2 linked regions of the Prochlorococcus marinus XMU1404 genome follow. The protein of the gene in region 1 interacts with the protein of each later gene in a pairwise test. Links are inferred from orthologs where the notes say so. Each region holds a gene or a part of one and is shown in the gene's direction. Other genes may lie near its edges.

Region 1 (7,381 bases):
CAACTTGAAAATCCTAATTCTCCTTTAGAAGGAGGATTAACTTTAGTGGCTCATCCTAAGGGAAAAAATGTCAGAAGATTAGCCTCTATGTCAGGTGGTGAAAAATCATTAACTGCTTTAAGTTTTTTATTTGCTTTGCAGAAGTATAAACCTTCACCTTTTTATGCATTAGATGAGGTTGATAGTTTCTTAGATGGCATAAATGTTGAAAGGTTGTCAAAATTAATATCTAATCAGTCATCAAATGCTCAATTTATAGTCGTAAGTCATAGAAGGCCTATGATTAGTGCGTCTGAACGCACAATTGGTGTTGCGCAAGCAAGAGGTGCTAATACTCAAGTTCTTGGGTTACCAAATGCTGCATAAACACACTTTTTTAAATTTATACGTCAGAATGATAAAAAGCTATTTATGAGTTTGTCTAACACATCTGCTAATAAGAATAGCCCTAACTCGGTTCCTAGTGAACGTTTATGGTTAAGGTCAGAATTAATGGGAACGCAAGTTATAACTACTGATACTGGTAGGCGTTTAGGCGTAGTTGGGGAAGTTGTTGTTGATATCGATAGAAGAGAAGTGGTCGCTTTGGGACTAAGAGATAATCCACTCACAAGATTTTTACCAGGGTTGCCAAAATGGATGCCTTTAGAAAGTATAAAGCAAGTTGGAGATGTCATATTAGTTGACTCCCTAGATTCTTTGAGTGAAAGTTTTTCTCCAGAAAGATATGGGAAAGTAATTAATTGTCAGGTTATTACAGAATCTGGACAACTTTTAGGGAGAGTTCTTGGCTTTTCTTTTGATATTGAGACTGGGGATTTGATTTCTCTTGTTATGGGTGCTGTTGGTGTTCCACTTTTAGGTGAGGGAGTTTTAAGTACTTGGGAAATTCCTGTTGAGGAAATCGTAAGTAGTGGTACTGATAGGATTATTGTTTATGAAGGCGCTGAAGATAAATTGAAGCAACTTAGTAGTGGTTTACTTGAGAAACTTGGAGTAGGGGGTTCTTCATGGGATGAAAGGGAAGCAAATGGATACTCAGCAAATCTTGTACCTGTAGAGAATCAGTTACTTTCAGGTTCGGAATCAGAACAGCAAAACACTTTGGTAGAGGAATATGAAGAAGTTGTTAAACAAGATGATTATGAAGATGATTATGAAGATGATTATGAAGATGAACTTGAATATGTTGAAATAAAGGACCCTTCAGAGGAAATGAATAACAGAAAAAAGCTTTATATGGATAATGATTATTCTGATCAGATTGAGAATCAAAATAGTATTAATCCAATAGAAGAAAACAACAATATTGATTTAAAGCAAAAGAAACAATCAAGTACTAATTTAGCTTCGAAAAGACCAATTCAAAATTCAACTGAAACTTTAGATATTGAACCACTAGATGAAAAAAATTTAGTTCAAGATAATAAAAAATCAAAAAAGTTTGAAATTGATGATCCTTGGTAATTGCTAAAGTTTTTTTATTGAACTAAAAATTATAGAAGCAAGTTTTTTTGCAGCACCTATATCGCCTCTTTCTTTGTGTAGATTATCCCTAATACTTTTTAATTGATCTTTATTTTTAATAAGAAATAATGCTTCTCTTGCAACTTTTCTAGGGGAAATATTACCTATCCTTTCAGGGACAATCAATTTTTTAGCTTTAATATTTGGCCAAGCAAAAAACTTCTTTTTTTTAAGATAAAAATTTTTAATTATAAAAGTTAGGCATCTATTTATAAATGAAATTTTTCCAATTACTCCAAAAATTCCATCCCATGCATTCATCACATTTAAATGTTGAGTTGGTAGAACAACTAACATTGGAAGAGTAATTGCTGCTAATTCTGCAGTATTTGCTCCTACAGTTGTAATTGCAAGATCACATTCTTTTAATATTTCATAGCAAGGGTGTTTCTTGATTAGATAAATTTTTGTATTTTTTGATGTTTCAATTACATAATCAAAACGAGAGTCTTTGAAGTTTTGAATTGTTTTGATTTTTGATGAGTAATATTTAGTAATTGGATTTTTGTTGCTTTGAAAAAATAAATATTCACTTTTATCAGTAGTTGGGGCAATGGGGATTATAAAATTTATATTTTGATTTTTTTCAGCAATATGATCTGCAACTTCTAAGAAGAAAGGAATTCCAATAGAAAGTTTTGCTTTTTTAGAACCAGGAAACAATGCAATATAGTGTTTTTCTTTATTTCTTAATGATATTTCACTATCAATTTTGATATCTGCCATCAAATCGCCAATGACTTTACATTTATATTTATATCTTTTAGGTATTAACTCTTTTACTTTTACATTCATAGCAGCAATTTCGTTGGTCCATTGCGGCCAACGCGAAACCCATTCAGCATATGTGATATTTAAATAACCCAATCTTTTAGATAATAAAATGCTCCAAAATTGATCCCCACCAAGGAAAATAACTACCCCTTTTTTTGGCCAATTCGCAAAAGAATGTGGCTTGATTAATAATTTCCAAAAACTTTTGGCTTTTGTAATTAATTCGAATTTATTCCATGAATTTGCAACTAAAAATTCTTTACCAGTTGCATTTGGGCAAGGAACTAGGACTAACCTCAGAGTGAAATTAAGTTTATCGTTACCACATAGTGATTTATTTATTTTGTTAAGCTCATCCACTACAGGATTTACCCATGTAGTTAATTCACCAGGACCATTGGAAACTATAACAACTGCAACTGGATTTTTTTTCATTGCAGTTTAGCAAGAATACATTAAATGCGGACGGCGAGACTTGAACTCGCAAGGCCGAAGCCACACGCTCCTTAGACGTGCGCGTCTACCAATTCCGCCACGTCCGCAAAGGGTTCTTAGCAACCGGGGGATACCTAAACCTTAGAAATATCATACATTATTGGCTGAAATAAGCATGTAGTTCTAAAAGAGTATTTTTGAATATGATGAATAATTTTTCTATTGCATAAAACAAATATTTATACATATATAACGTTCTAGGTTGTATTGTAAAAAATGTCCTCTGATCACTAAAAAATTTTGTTAAATACTTTGGCAAATAATTTTTTATTTTAAGTCATTTTCATTTCTTCAATTTAATTTTCATAATGGTTGAAAAAGTTTTAATTGCTAATCGTGGAGAAATAGCTTTGCGAATTGTCAGAAGTTGTAGAGAACTAGGTATTGCAACCGTAGCAGTTTTTAGCACTGTAGATAAAAAAGCATTGCATGTTCAGCTTGCTGATGAAGCGGTTTGCGTTGGAGATTCGTTAAGTAATAAGAGTTATTTAAATATTCCCAATATACTTGCTGCTGCTACATCGAGAGGAGTTGATGCTATTCATCCTGGTTATGGATTTCTTGCTGAAAATGATAAATTTGCTGAGATGTGTAACGATCACGGCATAGTTTTTATTGGTCCATCTCCTAAAGCTATTAGATCTATGGGAGATAAATCTACAGCTAAAGAAACTATGGAAGCAGTTGGAGTTCCAACAGTACCTGGTAGTAAAGGTTTGTTATCAAATATAGATGAGGCTTATCAATTGGCAGATGATATTGGCTATCCGGTAATTATTAAAGCCACTGCTGGAGGAGGTGGAAGAGGTATGAGATTGGTCGAAAATTCCGATAATCTCGAAAAAATGTTTAAAGCAGCACAAGGTGAAGCAGAAGCAGCTTTTGGTAATGCTGGTTTATATATGGAGAAATTTATAAAGAAGCCAAGACATGTAGAAATTCAGATTTTGGCGGATAGATCAGGCAATGTTGTTCATTTAGGAGAGCGAGATTGTTCAGTTCAAAGAAGACATCAGAAGTTACTGGAAGAATCTCCTAGTCCTGCGATTAACGCTGAACTAAGAAAAAAAATGGGGAACGCAGCTATTGCTGCTGCAAAAAGTATTGGCTACGAAGGAGCTGGTACAGTTGAATTTTTAGTCGATGATGATGATAATTTTTATTTTATGGAAATGAATACTAGGATTCAAGTTGAACATCCTGTTACTGAAATGGTTACGGGAGTTGATTTAATAGCTGAGCAAATTAAAATTGCAAGCGGAGTAAGCTTGGAATTTAGTCAGAATGATATCCATTTAAACGGTCATGCCATTGAATGTAGAATAAATGCTGAAGATCCGTCTCATAATTTCCGACCATCACCTGGAAAAATAACTGGGTGGCTTCCTCCTGGTGGGCCTGGTGTAAGGGTGGATAGTCATGTTTATACCGGCTATGAAATACCTCCTTTCTATGACTCTTTAATTGGTAAATTAATAGTTTGGGGAAAAGATCGTAATACTGCAATTAAACGTATGAATAGGGCTTTAAATGAATGCGCAGTAACTGGTATTCCTACAACAATTAACTTTCATCTGACCTTACTGAATAAATCTAAATTTAAGGAAGGAAAAATACATACTAAATATGTAGAAGAAGAATTATTGCCAAATTACTGAGAAAAGTTAAATGATTTCTATTAAATATGTGTATGAATTGCAAGTTTTATGAGTCCTTGTTGACCAACTAAAATCTCTCTTAAAAAGCTTATCACTCCAATCCATATTACCGGTCCAACGTCAACTCCTCCAATAGGAGGAATGAATTTTCTTGTTAAATTAAGAATAGAGTTTGATGGTATTGAAATTAATAACCATAAACCTTTACTTAAATCAATTTTTGGGTACCAACTAAGAATTAATCTTATTAGAAAAACGATAGTTAGATATGAAAGAGAAATCCCTAAACTAACATCTAAAATTTGAAGAGAGTTAACAAGCAAGGAAATCACAATTATTTAATTCATCTTAATAAATAACCCACTGAAACGTATTTAATTCGTATTATAAATTGAGAATTTAATATTTAAAAAAGTGTTTCAAATCTCAAATTTATCTCTAGTCGCAGATTTTTCTGCTGAAGTTGCAAATAATTCTGCAGTTGGAATGATAGGTAGTTTTATTGCTGCTGCTTTACTTATCGTTATTCCAGCCAGTGCATTTTTGATTTTTGTCAGTCAGAAAGATTCCCTCGATCGTACTTCTACAGGAAGACGCTAGTTTTTGTAAAAGTTTTAAGTACACTATATATATAGGGAATTTAAGAAACCCTTTTAAAAATAAATTTTGGAGAAAGAATGTGGTCAATGCTAGTCTCAATTGGGCCAGTATTGTTGGTATTGTCCTCGCTGTTTGTGGAGGAGGCCTTTATTTTCTGAGGTCTTTTAAACCTGCATTAGCAAGAGATTATGATGTTTTCTTCGCAGCCATAGGACTTTTGTGCGGGGGAATATTATTTTTCCAAGGCTGGAGGCTAGATCCCATCCTTCAGTTTGGTCAGTTTTTGTTAGCAGGAACCACAGTTTTTTTTGCATATGAAAGTGTGCGATTGAGGGGAGTTGCTACTGATCAAGCAAGAAGGTCATCTTATTTTGATGATGATCCTATTTCTGATGTTCCTAGAAATTCTAGGGGTAGATTTAATGAAGATTACGATAGGTTTCAGCAGCCTGAAAGACCATCAAGAAGATTTAAACCTCAAGAAGATGAATTTGAAGAAGACTATATGGAGGGGAGATCTCGTAGGAGGAATGTTTCAAGAGCTATACCTTCTGCCGCTGCAAGCAGAAGCAGGCCATCTACAAGAGAAGCAGATCAGTTTGACAATGATGAACCTATAAGGAGAAGAAGAAGACAGACTAGTGCAAGTAATCAATCAGAAGGAAATAACTTTGGTGAGAGACGCAACTTATCTCGCAATGAAGTTAAAACAGGATCAAGACCTAGAATGAATCGGACAGTTTCTAGACAAGATGATATTTCTTCGCCTGCTGATTCTTCTCCATCAAGCAAGAAACCTACAAGATCTCCTATCAGGCAGCAGACTTCAACAGCTCAAGTTGAAGATGCTTCATTCAAAGATACTAAGCAAGTTAAAAAAAATCGTGAGACTCGTAGAGTAAGCTCTTCAGATAGATCAAGTTCAAAAAATCAAAATGGTAGATATACCGTTGGAACAAACAAAAAGAAACCAAGAGATAACAGCTCTAGATTTGATGATTAATTATAAGATTCCTGCCCATTTTAAAAACGATTGTTGACTAAATAATTCAATTAGTATTATCGCTAGGAATCCGATCATTGCAAATCTACCATTAGTTATTTCAGAATAACTACTCCACCCAAATTTGTATTCATCTTCAATATGAATTGATTTTTCATCTAATTCATTGTCTTTAGTTTGTTCATTAATGTAATTTACATCTTCTTGATGTTCTATAAAACTCTCATTACCTAAATTAGTAACTTCTGAGTTAGTTTGTTCTTCTTTAGAATTCATCTTTTTTGCTAATCATTAAAATTATACTTATCAGAAGTCAATAATTTCCAGTCTCCTTGTCCATTTAATTCTAAAATATTTTCATGAAAATCTTTTAAACTAGGTCTATGTCCAACACTAATAAGAGAAAGTTCTCGTTCCTTTAGTAAGCTATATAGTTTTTTTTCAGTGTCAATATCTAAAGCACTTGTTGCTTCATCAAGTACCGCAAATCTTGGAGAATTTAGTAAGAGTCTTGCAAAAGCCAATCTTTGTTGCTCTCCTAGAGAAAGAATTCGTGGCCAATCTTGTTTGATATCAAGATTAGGATACCGATCAACTAAGGTTTTTAAGTTTACTTCATAAAGTACAGAAGTAAGATGTTCATCACTAAATTTCTTAACTTCAGTGGGATAACATAATTGCTCCCTTAAAGAACCAAGTAACATATAAGGTTTTTGAGGTATGAATAATAATTCCCCAATTTTAGGTTTTTTTATGACTCCATGGTCTGGTTCCCATAATCCACTAATCATCCTTAGTAAAGATGTTTTTCCACATCCAGAAGGTCCTACAACCAAAAGTGATTGATTATTTTCGATACTTAAATTTAAATTCTTGATAATTGTTTTATTTGATCCTGGTGGGCAAAGGTCAGCATTGTTAATCAAGATTGAGGGATAATCTGAAACAACGTTTTGATTGCTTGTAGGGCTAATTTGACTAATAGATTCGACTTTTGATTGGAATCCCTCTAATCTGCCTATCCCAGCAGTAAATTTTGCAAGTTCTTCTATTTGATTGACAATGAAAAATAACGAACCTTCGACCATTCCAAATGCAAAGCTTGCCTGAATGAAGCGCCCATAATCAATATCACCTTTAAAGTAAGGAATTGCCATTATTAAATATGGAAAAAAGTTTCCTGCATAATTAATGGATCTTCTCATGACATCAATTATTACTCTCCATATAATGAGTAAATTAAAGTTTCTCACCACTTCTCCTAATCGCCTTTCAGTTTCACTTCGCTCAGGGTTCTCTCCAGAGTAAAAGGCTATTGATTCAG
Region 2 (7,485 bases), on another replicon or contig:
GGAGGACCAGTTATTACACCAGATTGCCCAGTTGTGCAATTAACTCCAATTGCTCCACATTCATTAGCATCAAGAGCATTAGTTTTTAATGATTCAGAGCCAGTAACTGTTTTCCCCGCGACTCCTGAAAGGTTGGTAATGGTTGTTGATGGAAATGCTGGTTGTTATGTTTGGCCTGAAGATAGGGTTTTAATAAGAAAAAGTAAGCATTCAGTAAAGTTTATAAGACTCGAAGATCATGAATTTTTCCAGGTTTTAAGAAATAAATTAGGTTGGGGATTACCTCATGTGGCTAAGCCTAATAAATAACAATCATTTAAATTGATTTTTTACCTTTTAATAAAAAAACAGGATTATTTGGTTCTATTCTCATTCCCTCTGCGATACTTAAGCTTTTGTAAGTTTGAATTAAATTTAAATTTGTCTTGAAATTTTTAACTTCTAATTGCTCTTTCAATTCTTTTATTGCTTCAATGTCTATTATTGGGATGACTATAATATCTCCAATATTCATATATTGAGATAGGTTTTTAATAACTAAAAGTTTGGTTTGTTTATTGCAACCTCCAATTACTAATCTATTAGGTTTTTCAATAGAACTTAAAATTCTCTTTTCTAGAGTATTGTTTATATCTTCCTCTAAAATCAATTTTGGTTTAACGCCTAGCCTTTTTGAGTTTTCTAGTATTAATGCTTTTGAGCCAATCCTTTTGTCGATACAAAACAAATCTAAATTAGGCCTTAATTTTAATGCTTCTAAACCAATTGACCCACAACCTGCTCCTATATCCCAGATGACGCCATTGTTAGGAAGCTCTAGATCAGCCAAGATTTGGACCCGAACCTCCCTTTTAGTTAATAAATTAGGTCTATCATCAAAAGTTTCAAAAATAAAGTCACTAATTCCAAAAAGAGGGAGATTATTAGAATAATTCTTCTTTGTTTTTGTAAGAACAACAATATTCAAACTTGATATATCAGTAGGCAATGACTCGTTAAGATTTAATTTTTTTATTTTTTCATTATCAAAGCCTATTTCTTCACAGAGCCAAAAATCATATAAGTCAATCAGATTCAATTCTGATAAGTTTTTTTTGATTATTTCTAAACTTTTGTTATTTGAATCTGTAATGATAGCCAAATTTGAAGGCCTTGCTTTAAGAGCCTCAATAAACTTTTTCGTGTCTCTGCCGTGAATACTTACATTAACAGTATCTTGCCATGGGATTTTCATCTTACTAAATGCTAATTGAATGCAAGTATTTGAAGGGTAGAAACTTAATTCATCTTTTGAAAAGTTTTCTAGTAATATTCTCCCAATTCCAAACCAAAGTGGATCTCCTCTCGAAATTAAAATAACATCAGTTTTTTGAGATCTAAGCCAGTTAAGAAGTTCGTTATTACTTTTGCTCGAAAAAAATGATTTATTTTTTAATAGACCATTTTCGCTCCATGATTTGATTTCTTCAAAATATGAATTTGGAACTGCAATATTTTCTGTTTCTAAGAATAAATTTTGTAATTTTAAAGATAGATCCTCAAATTTATAAGAATTAATCCCAATTACATGAATTTTTCTATTAACTTCAGTCATCAATATTTATGAAATGGAACTTAATTGTTTGAATGTTTTATTAAATTATCTTATTATTATTCGAGTTATCATAGTTAATTAATTGTCTGAAAGGAGAAAGAGATTACATGATTTATTATTAACTCTAATTAATAAAGATAGTGAATTTGAGTTTATTGAAGAAGATTCTAGCGATTTAACATCTAGCTATTCTGAAAAAGACACTTTAAACTTATCTCGAGTTATAGAAAAAAATCGTAAAATAATCAAAAGATATCAAGCTATTGTAAGAACAGCTGTAACTCTAGATGCTCTGATGGATTCTGAAAATGAAGAAAATTACAAAATCAAATAAAAATATTTTTTTGAAAGGTATATTACCTTTACTTTTACTATTATCCTTTATTTTTAACCCATTAAAAGTATCTGCAGAAGTTGCAGAAACAGAAATGAATGGGGAATTAATGAATGCTAGTAGTGAGTTTTTAAGGGATTTAGACTTTGAAACTTGGCAATTAGTAGCTTATAAATCCCCTCTTTTTGAAGATAAATTGATCTTGAGAGTAATAGGATATCCTGGAAATCTCAGGATTGATCATCCCACTGACTTGAGGGTTGAATCAGGGAGAAAACAGTGGCTTTTAGGTGATAAAACATTACTCAATGTAGAATTAGCAAATGATGGAAGACAAGCTGCGGCAGAATTCGATCTAGATAAATTGATTAAAAATTTAGATAAAAATAGACCATTAAGATTATCTTTGTCAGGAGTCTTTTCAGAGTTACCTGTCCCCCCCTTCGTGGTTAAAGAATGGAGATCACTAAGTTGAATATTTTATATAAAAGATGTCTGAAATAAATTTAAGCCATACAAAATGGATGAAAAGAGCACTCTTTTTGGCTTCGTTAGGCAATAATACAACTAGTCCTAACCCTAGGGTAGGATCAGTGATTCTTGATAAAAATGGAAACCTTATTTCAGAAGGATTTCATTACAAGGCAGGGATGCCTCATGCTGAGGCAATGGCTTTTAGTAATTTAAAAAAGGATGCAAAAGGGGGATCAATGTATGTGAATCTCGAACCTTGCTGTCATCAAGGTAAAACACCTCCATGTGTAGATAAGGTAATATCTTCAGGGATAAGGAAGGTCTATATATCGATTCAAGATCCTGATAAAAGAGTCTCTGGGAAAAGTATTAAACTTTTAAAAGAAGCAGGAATTCAAGTTCACTTAGGATTATGTGAGAAAGAATCCTTAGAATTAAACAAAGCTTTTATTCATAGAAATATTACTCAAAAGTCATTTGGTGTTCTTAAATGGGCTATGAGTATTGATGGCAGAATAGGTTTAAAAAATGGTAAGAGTAAATGGATTACTAATGAAGAATCAAGGTCATTAGTTCACTCTTTTAGAGCAGAATTTGATGCAATTATCATTGGTGGAAACACATTAAGGAAAGATAATCCACTTTTGACTACAAGAGGTTTAAAGTATCCTGAGCCTTTGAGAGTTGTTTTCACAAAAAGTTTAGATCTTCCTTTAAAATCTAATCTTTGGGATTGTAGTAAGGCAAAAACTATAGTTATTTATGATTCTTCTACAGCAAATGAAAGTTACCTCACAAGGATTCCCAAATGTGTAGAGGTCGAAAAGGTATCATCAGACAATCCAGAGTTGATTTCAAAAATACTTGCTAAAAGAGGATGTAATAAAGTTCTATGGGAATGTGGCCCTAGATTAGCGACTGCTGCTATGCAATCTAATTGTGTTCAGGAAATTATTACTTTTATCGCTCCAAAAATTTTAGGTGGAGAAACTAGTATGAATCCTTTTGGTGATTTTGAATTTGCAGAAATGAATGAAATTATCAAATTAAGTGATCTTAGGGTTAGTTTGATTGGCAATGATATTTGCATTAAAAGTTCATTTGAGAATTAATCTTTATTACCAATTTATTTAGGTCAAAGTACCGTACGGTTCTTACCCCAAAAAAAAATACGGATACGGAAACTCTTCGTTTAGTTTATAATAAGTTCAAATTTGACCACCATCATGCCAATAAGACAAGACGATAATCAACCTAATAGAAGATTTGGAATTGTAAATATAATTTTGATAGGAGTTGGAGCATTACTTTTATTTAGCAGTCTTTTCCCTAATCAAAATATGCAAATCCCTAGGGTTCCTTACTCTTTGTTTATAGATCAAGTTAATGATGGGGAAGTTAAGAGAGCATATATAACTCAAGAACAAATTAGATATGAATTGAATGGAGCTGAGGAAGGTTCACCCTCTGTATTGGCGACAACCCCAATTTTTGATATGGACCTTCCACAAAGGTTAGAAAGTAAAGGGGTGGAATTTGCTGCTGCTCCTCCTAAAAAACCTAATTTCTTCTCAACAATTTTGAGCTGGGTTGTTCCTCCATTAATTTTTATACTAGTTTTACAATTCTTTGCTAGAAGAAGTATGGGTGGTGGAGGTGCTCAAGGAGCTCTAAGTTTTACTAAAAGTAAAGCTAAGGTTTATGTACCTGATGATGAATCAAAAGTAACATTTGCTGATGTTGCAGGAGTTGATGAAGCTAAGGACGAATTAACAGAAATAGTTGATTTTCTAAAAAAACCAGAAAGATATACCGATATTGGAGCAAGAATACCTAAAGGTGTTCTCTTGGTCGGACCTCCAGGAACAGGTAAAACACTTCTTTCAAAAGCTGTTGCTGGTGAAGCAGAAGTTCCTTTTTTCATTATTTCAGGTTCTGAATTTGTTGAACTTTTTGTGGGTGCTGGCGCGGCAAGAGTTAGGGACTTATTTGAACAAGCTAAGAAAAAAGCTCCTTGCATAATTTTTATTGATGAGTTAGATGCTATTGGCAAAAGCCGTTCGGGATCAATGGGAGTTGTTGGGGGTAATGATGAGAGGGAACAAACATTAAATCAACTACTTACTGAAATGGATGGATTTGCATCTACAGATAAGCCAGTTATTGTACTTGCTGCTACTAACCAGCCAGAAGTACTTGATGCAGCACTTTTGAGACCTGGTAGATTTGATAGGCAAGTTTTAGTAGATAGGCCTGATTTATCCGGTAGGAAAACAATCCTTGAAATTTATACAAAAAAGGTTAAATTAGCAGACTCTATAGATTTAGACTCAATTGCACAAGCTACAAGTGGATTCGCAGGGGCAGATTTGGCTAATATGGTTAATGAAGCAGCTTTACTTGCAGCAAGAGCTAAAAGAAAAAGTGTAGAGCAAAGAGATTTGAGTGAAGCTATTGAGAGAGTGGTAGCAGGTCTAGAGAAAAAAAGTAGAGTTCTCCAAGATGACGAGAAGAAAGTTGTGGCATACCATGAAGTCGGCCATGCCATTGTGGGCCACCTCATGCCAGGAGGATCAAAAGTTGCAAAAATTTCAATTGTACCTAGAGGCATGAGTGCTCTAGGTTATACACTTCAACTTCCTACAGAAGAAAGATTTCTCAACTCCAAGGATGAGTTGAAAGGACAAATAGCCACACTGCTTGGTGGAAGATCAGCTGAAGAAGTGGTTTTTGGGAAAGTCACAACTGGAGCTTCAAATGATCTCCAAAGAGCTACTGATATTGCTGAGCAAATGGTTGGTACTTTTGGAATGAGTGATATACTTGGACCCCTAGCTTATGACAAACAAGGTGGTGGTCAATTCTTGGGTAACGGCAATAATCCAAGAAGATCAGTCAGTGATGCTACAGCACAAGCTATAGATAAAGAAGTAAGAGAATTAGTTGATGATGCTCATGAGACAGCATTGAATATTTTGAGGAATAATTTACCTTTATTAGAATCTATTTCACAAAAGATACTTAAAGAAGAGGTTATAGAAGGAGAGGATCTCAAAACGCTACTTGCTGAAAGTAAAATGCCTGCATAGTAGAATTTAGGTCATCTTTATAAAAATGATGCTAAAACCAAATAAGATTGTAAGTTCAAATTTTTTATCATCCTTGGATATTTCAAATGAAGAAGTTATAAATTTACTAAATCTTGCTCAAAATTTTAAAAATAAAGATATAAATATTCAACTTAAAAACAAAGTTTTGGGACTCATTTTTGATAAATCTTCTACCCGTACGAGAGTTAGCTTTCAAGTGGCAATGTCACGACTTGGCGGGACCACTATTGATTTAAATCCAACTACTTCACAGATAGGCAGGGGCGAGCCTATAAGAGATACAGCTCGAGTTCTAAGCAGATATTGTGATGCACTTGCAATAAGAACTTTTAAACAATCAGATTTGGAAGAATATGCGCGGTGGTCTTCCAAGCCTGTTATAAATGCACTCACTGATTTAGAGCATCCATGCCAAGCTTTGGCTGATTTTATGACAATTAAAGAGGAATTTAATGATTTTAGTAAAGTTGTTTTAACATTTATAGGCGATGGCAATAATGTTGCAAATTCACTTATTTTATGTGGAGCATTACTTGATGTGGAAGTGAGAATTTCTTGTCCAAAGGGATATGAACCAAATAGTGCAATTATAAAAAAAGCGTTAGAGATAAGTAATAAAAAAGATTTTTTGAAAATCATAAATGATCCTCACGTGGCTGTAGTTGGGTCAAATGTTTTGTACACAGACGTTTGGTCCTCAATGGGTGAAGAAAATAAAAAAGAAAAAAAAGATATAGATTTTGATGGATTTAATATTAATAATGATTTATTGAAGAAAGCAAAAAAAGATGCAATTGTTTTACATTGTCTTCCAGCATATCGAGACAAAGAAATAACTAATGAAGTGTTCGAAAGTAAAAATAGTCGAATTTTCGAACAAGCAGAAAATAGACTTCATGTTCAACAAGCCCTTTTAGCATCACTTCTTTCCTAGAACTTGCAAAAAGGCGATTTAAAAGGTACAAATGTATTAGAGTACATATGTTCCTTGGTTAACTATTCAGGCGATAATCTCACTGAAGCCCAAAACGAGCTTTATCAGTGGATAAGAGATTATGTGAGAGATTTTCAACATAGCCCTTCAATAAGGCAAATGATGAACGCAATGGGTTTAAAGTCACCAGCGCCTATTCAAAGTAGGCTTAAACATCTTCAAGATAAGGGCTTTATTTCTTGGCAGGAAGGTAAAGCGAGAACTCTTAAATTGGTTGATGAAATTATTGATGGAATTCCTATTAAAGGATCGGTAGCCGCAGGCGGATTAATTGAAACTTTTTCAGATGTCTATGAAAATCTTGACATTACAGATGTATTTAAGAAAAAGGATGTTTTTGCACTCACAGTTAATGGTGATTCAATGATTGATGCATGTATAGCTGATGGAGATATGGTTTTGATGGAACCTATAAGAGATTCTAATTCTCTAATAAATGGAACAATTGTGAGCGCAATGGTTCCAGGCTCCGGTACAACATTGAAGTACTTTTTCAAAAGAGGAGCAAAAATATTTTTAGAGGCAGCCAATCCAAATTATGAACCTATTGAATTAAATTTGGATGAAGTTATATTTCAAGGTAAGCTTTTAGCAGTTTGGCGCAAAATTTAGCTAAAAATTACTAATCATTTATTTCAACTTTAGTATATTTTTTTAAATAAATTTTTTGAAAAAAACTTTTAACCTCCCCCTTCCTTGCTCTCTTAGTAGTATCTTTTATATAAAAAATAATAATTTCTAGTAACTAAAATTATTGATCGAGAAGTTTTTCGAAAATATTTATATGCCTAACAATCCATTTTTTTATATCAAAAAACTCAACTGCTCTAATTCTTGAGGCTTGTGACATAATATTTTTTTTATCAATTATTTCCTTCATCCCATTTGCAATAGTAGAATCATTAGGAACCATGGTTTGATCCCAATTTTCTTCAACATTAATTCCTATACCTGATTCTTCCCCTACTAATTCTGGTAT

Evidence for each region. Proteins that work in one complex are often made in the same cells at the same time.
Region 2: the proteins of accC (region 1) and ribD interact in binary tests that used the Escherichia coli proteins (3 or more experiments, as listed by UniProt). The link is inferred for Prochlorococcus marinus XMU1404 from one-to-one orthologs.

What each region holds. Positions count from the first base shown.
Region 1 is NZ_JAAORE010000001.1:63,523-70,903, forward strand. The notes cover bases 2,466-5,279. They hold accC (acetyl-CoA carboxylase biotin carboxylase subunit), read left to right. Parts: upstream 2,466-3,104; coding sequence 3,105-4,454; downstream 4,455-5,279. Other genes in these bases: HA144_RS00315 (glycosyl transferase), read right to left, coding at 2,466-2,736; HA144_RS00330 (YggT family protein), read right to left, coding at 4,475-4,777; psbX (photosystem II reaction center protein PsbX), read left to right, coding at 4,869-5,054; HA144_RS00340 (Ycf66 family protein), read left to right, coding at 5,134-5,279. Also shown: chromosome segregation protein SMC, read left to right, coding at 1-366; HA144_RS00310 (PRC-barrel domain-containing protein), read left to right, coding at 412-1,467; more of HA144_RS00315, read right to left, coding at 1,471-2,465; more of HA144_RS00340, read left to right, coding at 5,280-6,057; HA144_RS00345 (chlorophyll a/b-binding protein), read right to left, coding at 6,058-6,333; HA144_RS00350 (ABC transporter ATP-binding protein/permease), read right to left, coding at 6,342-7,381. UniProt on the Escherichia coli protein: This protein is a component of the acetyl coenzyme A carboxylase complex; first, biotin carboxylase catalyzes the carboxylation of the carrier protein and then the transcarboxylase transfers the carboxyl group to form malonyl-CoA.
Region 2 is NZ_JAAORE010000003.1:165,986-173,470, reverse strand. What follows is about bases 1,549-4,466. They hold ribD (bifunctional diaminohydroxyphosphoribosylaminopyrimidine deaminase/5-amino-6-(5-phosphoribosylamino)uracil reductase RibD), read left to right. Parts: upstream 1,549-2,419; coding sequence 2,420-3,514; downstream 3,515-4,466. Other genes in these bases: ftsH (ATP-dependent zinc metalloprotease FtsH), read left to right, coding at 3,629-4,466; HA144_RS07170 (DUF3122 domain-containing protein), read left to right, coding at 1,903-2,403; HA144_RS07175 (hypothetical protein), read left to right, coding at 1,677-1,928; cbiT (precorrin-6Y C5,15-methyltransferase (decarboxylating) subunit CbiT), read right to left, coding at 1,549-1,594. Outside these bases: HA144_RS07185 (NAD(+) kinase), read left to right, coding at 1-309; more of cbiT, read right to left, coding at 317-1,548; more of ftsH, read left to right, coding at 4,467-5,491; argF (ornithine carbamoyltransferase), read left to right, coding at 5,520-6,446; transcriptional repressor LexA, read left to right, coding at 6,501-7,118; HA144_RS07145 (glycosyltransferase family 4 protein), read right to left, coding at 7,258-7,485. UniProt on the Escherichia coli protein: Converts 2,5-diamino-6-(ribosylamino)-4(3h)-pyrimidinone 5'-phosphate into 5-amino-6-(ribosylamino)-2,4(1h,3h)-pyrimidinedione 5'-phosphate.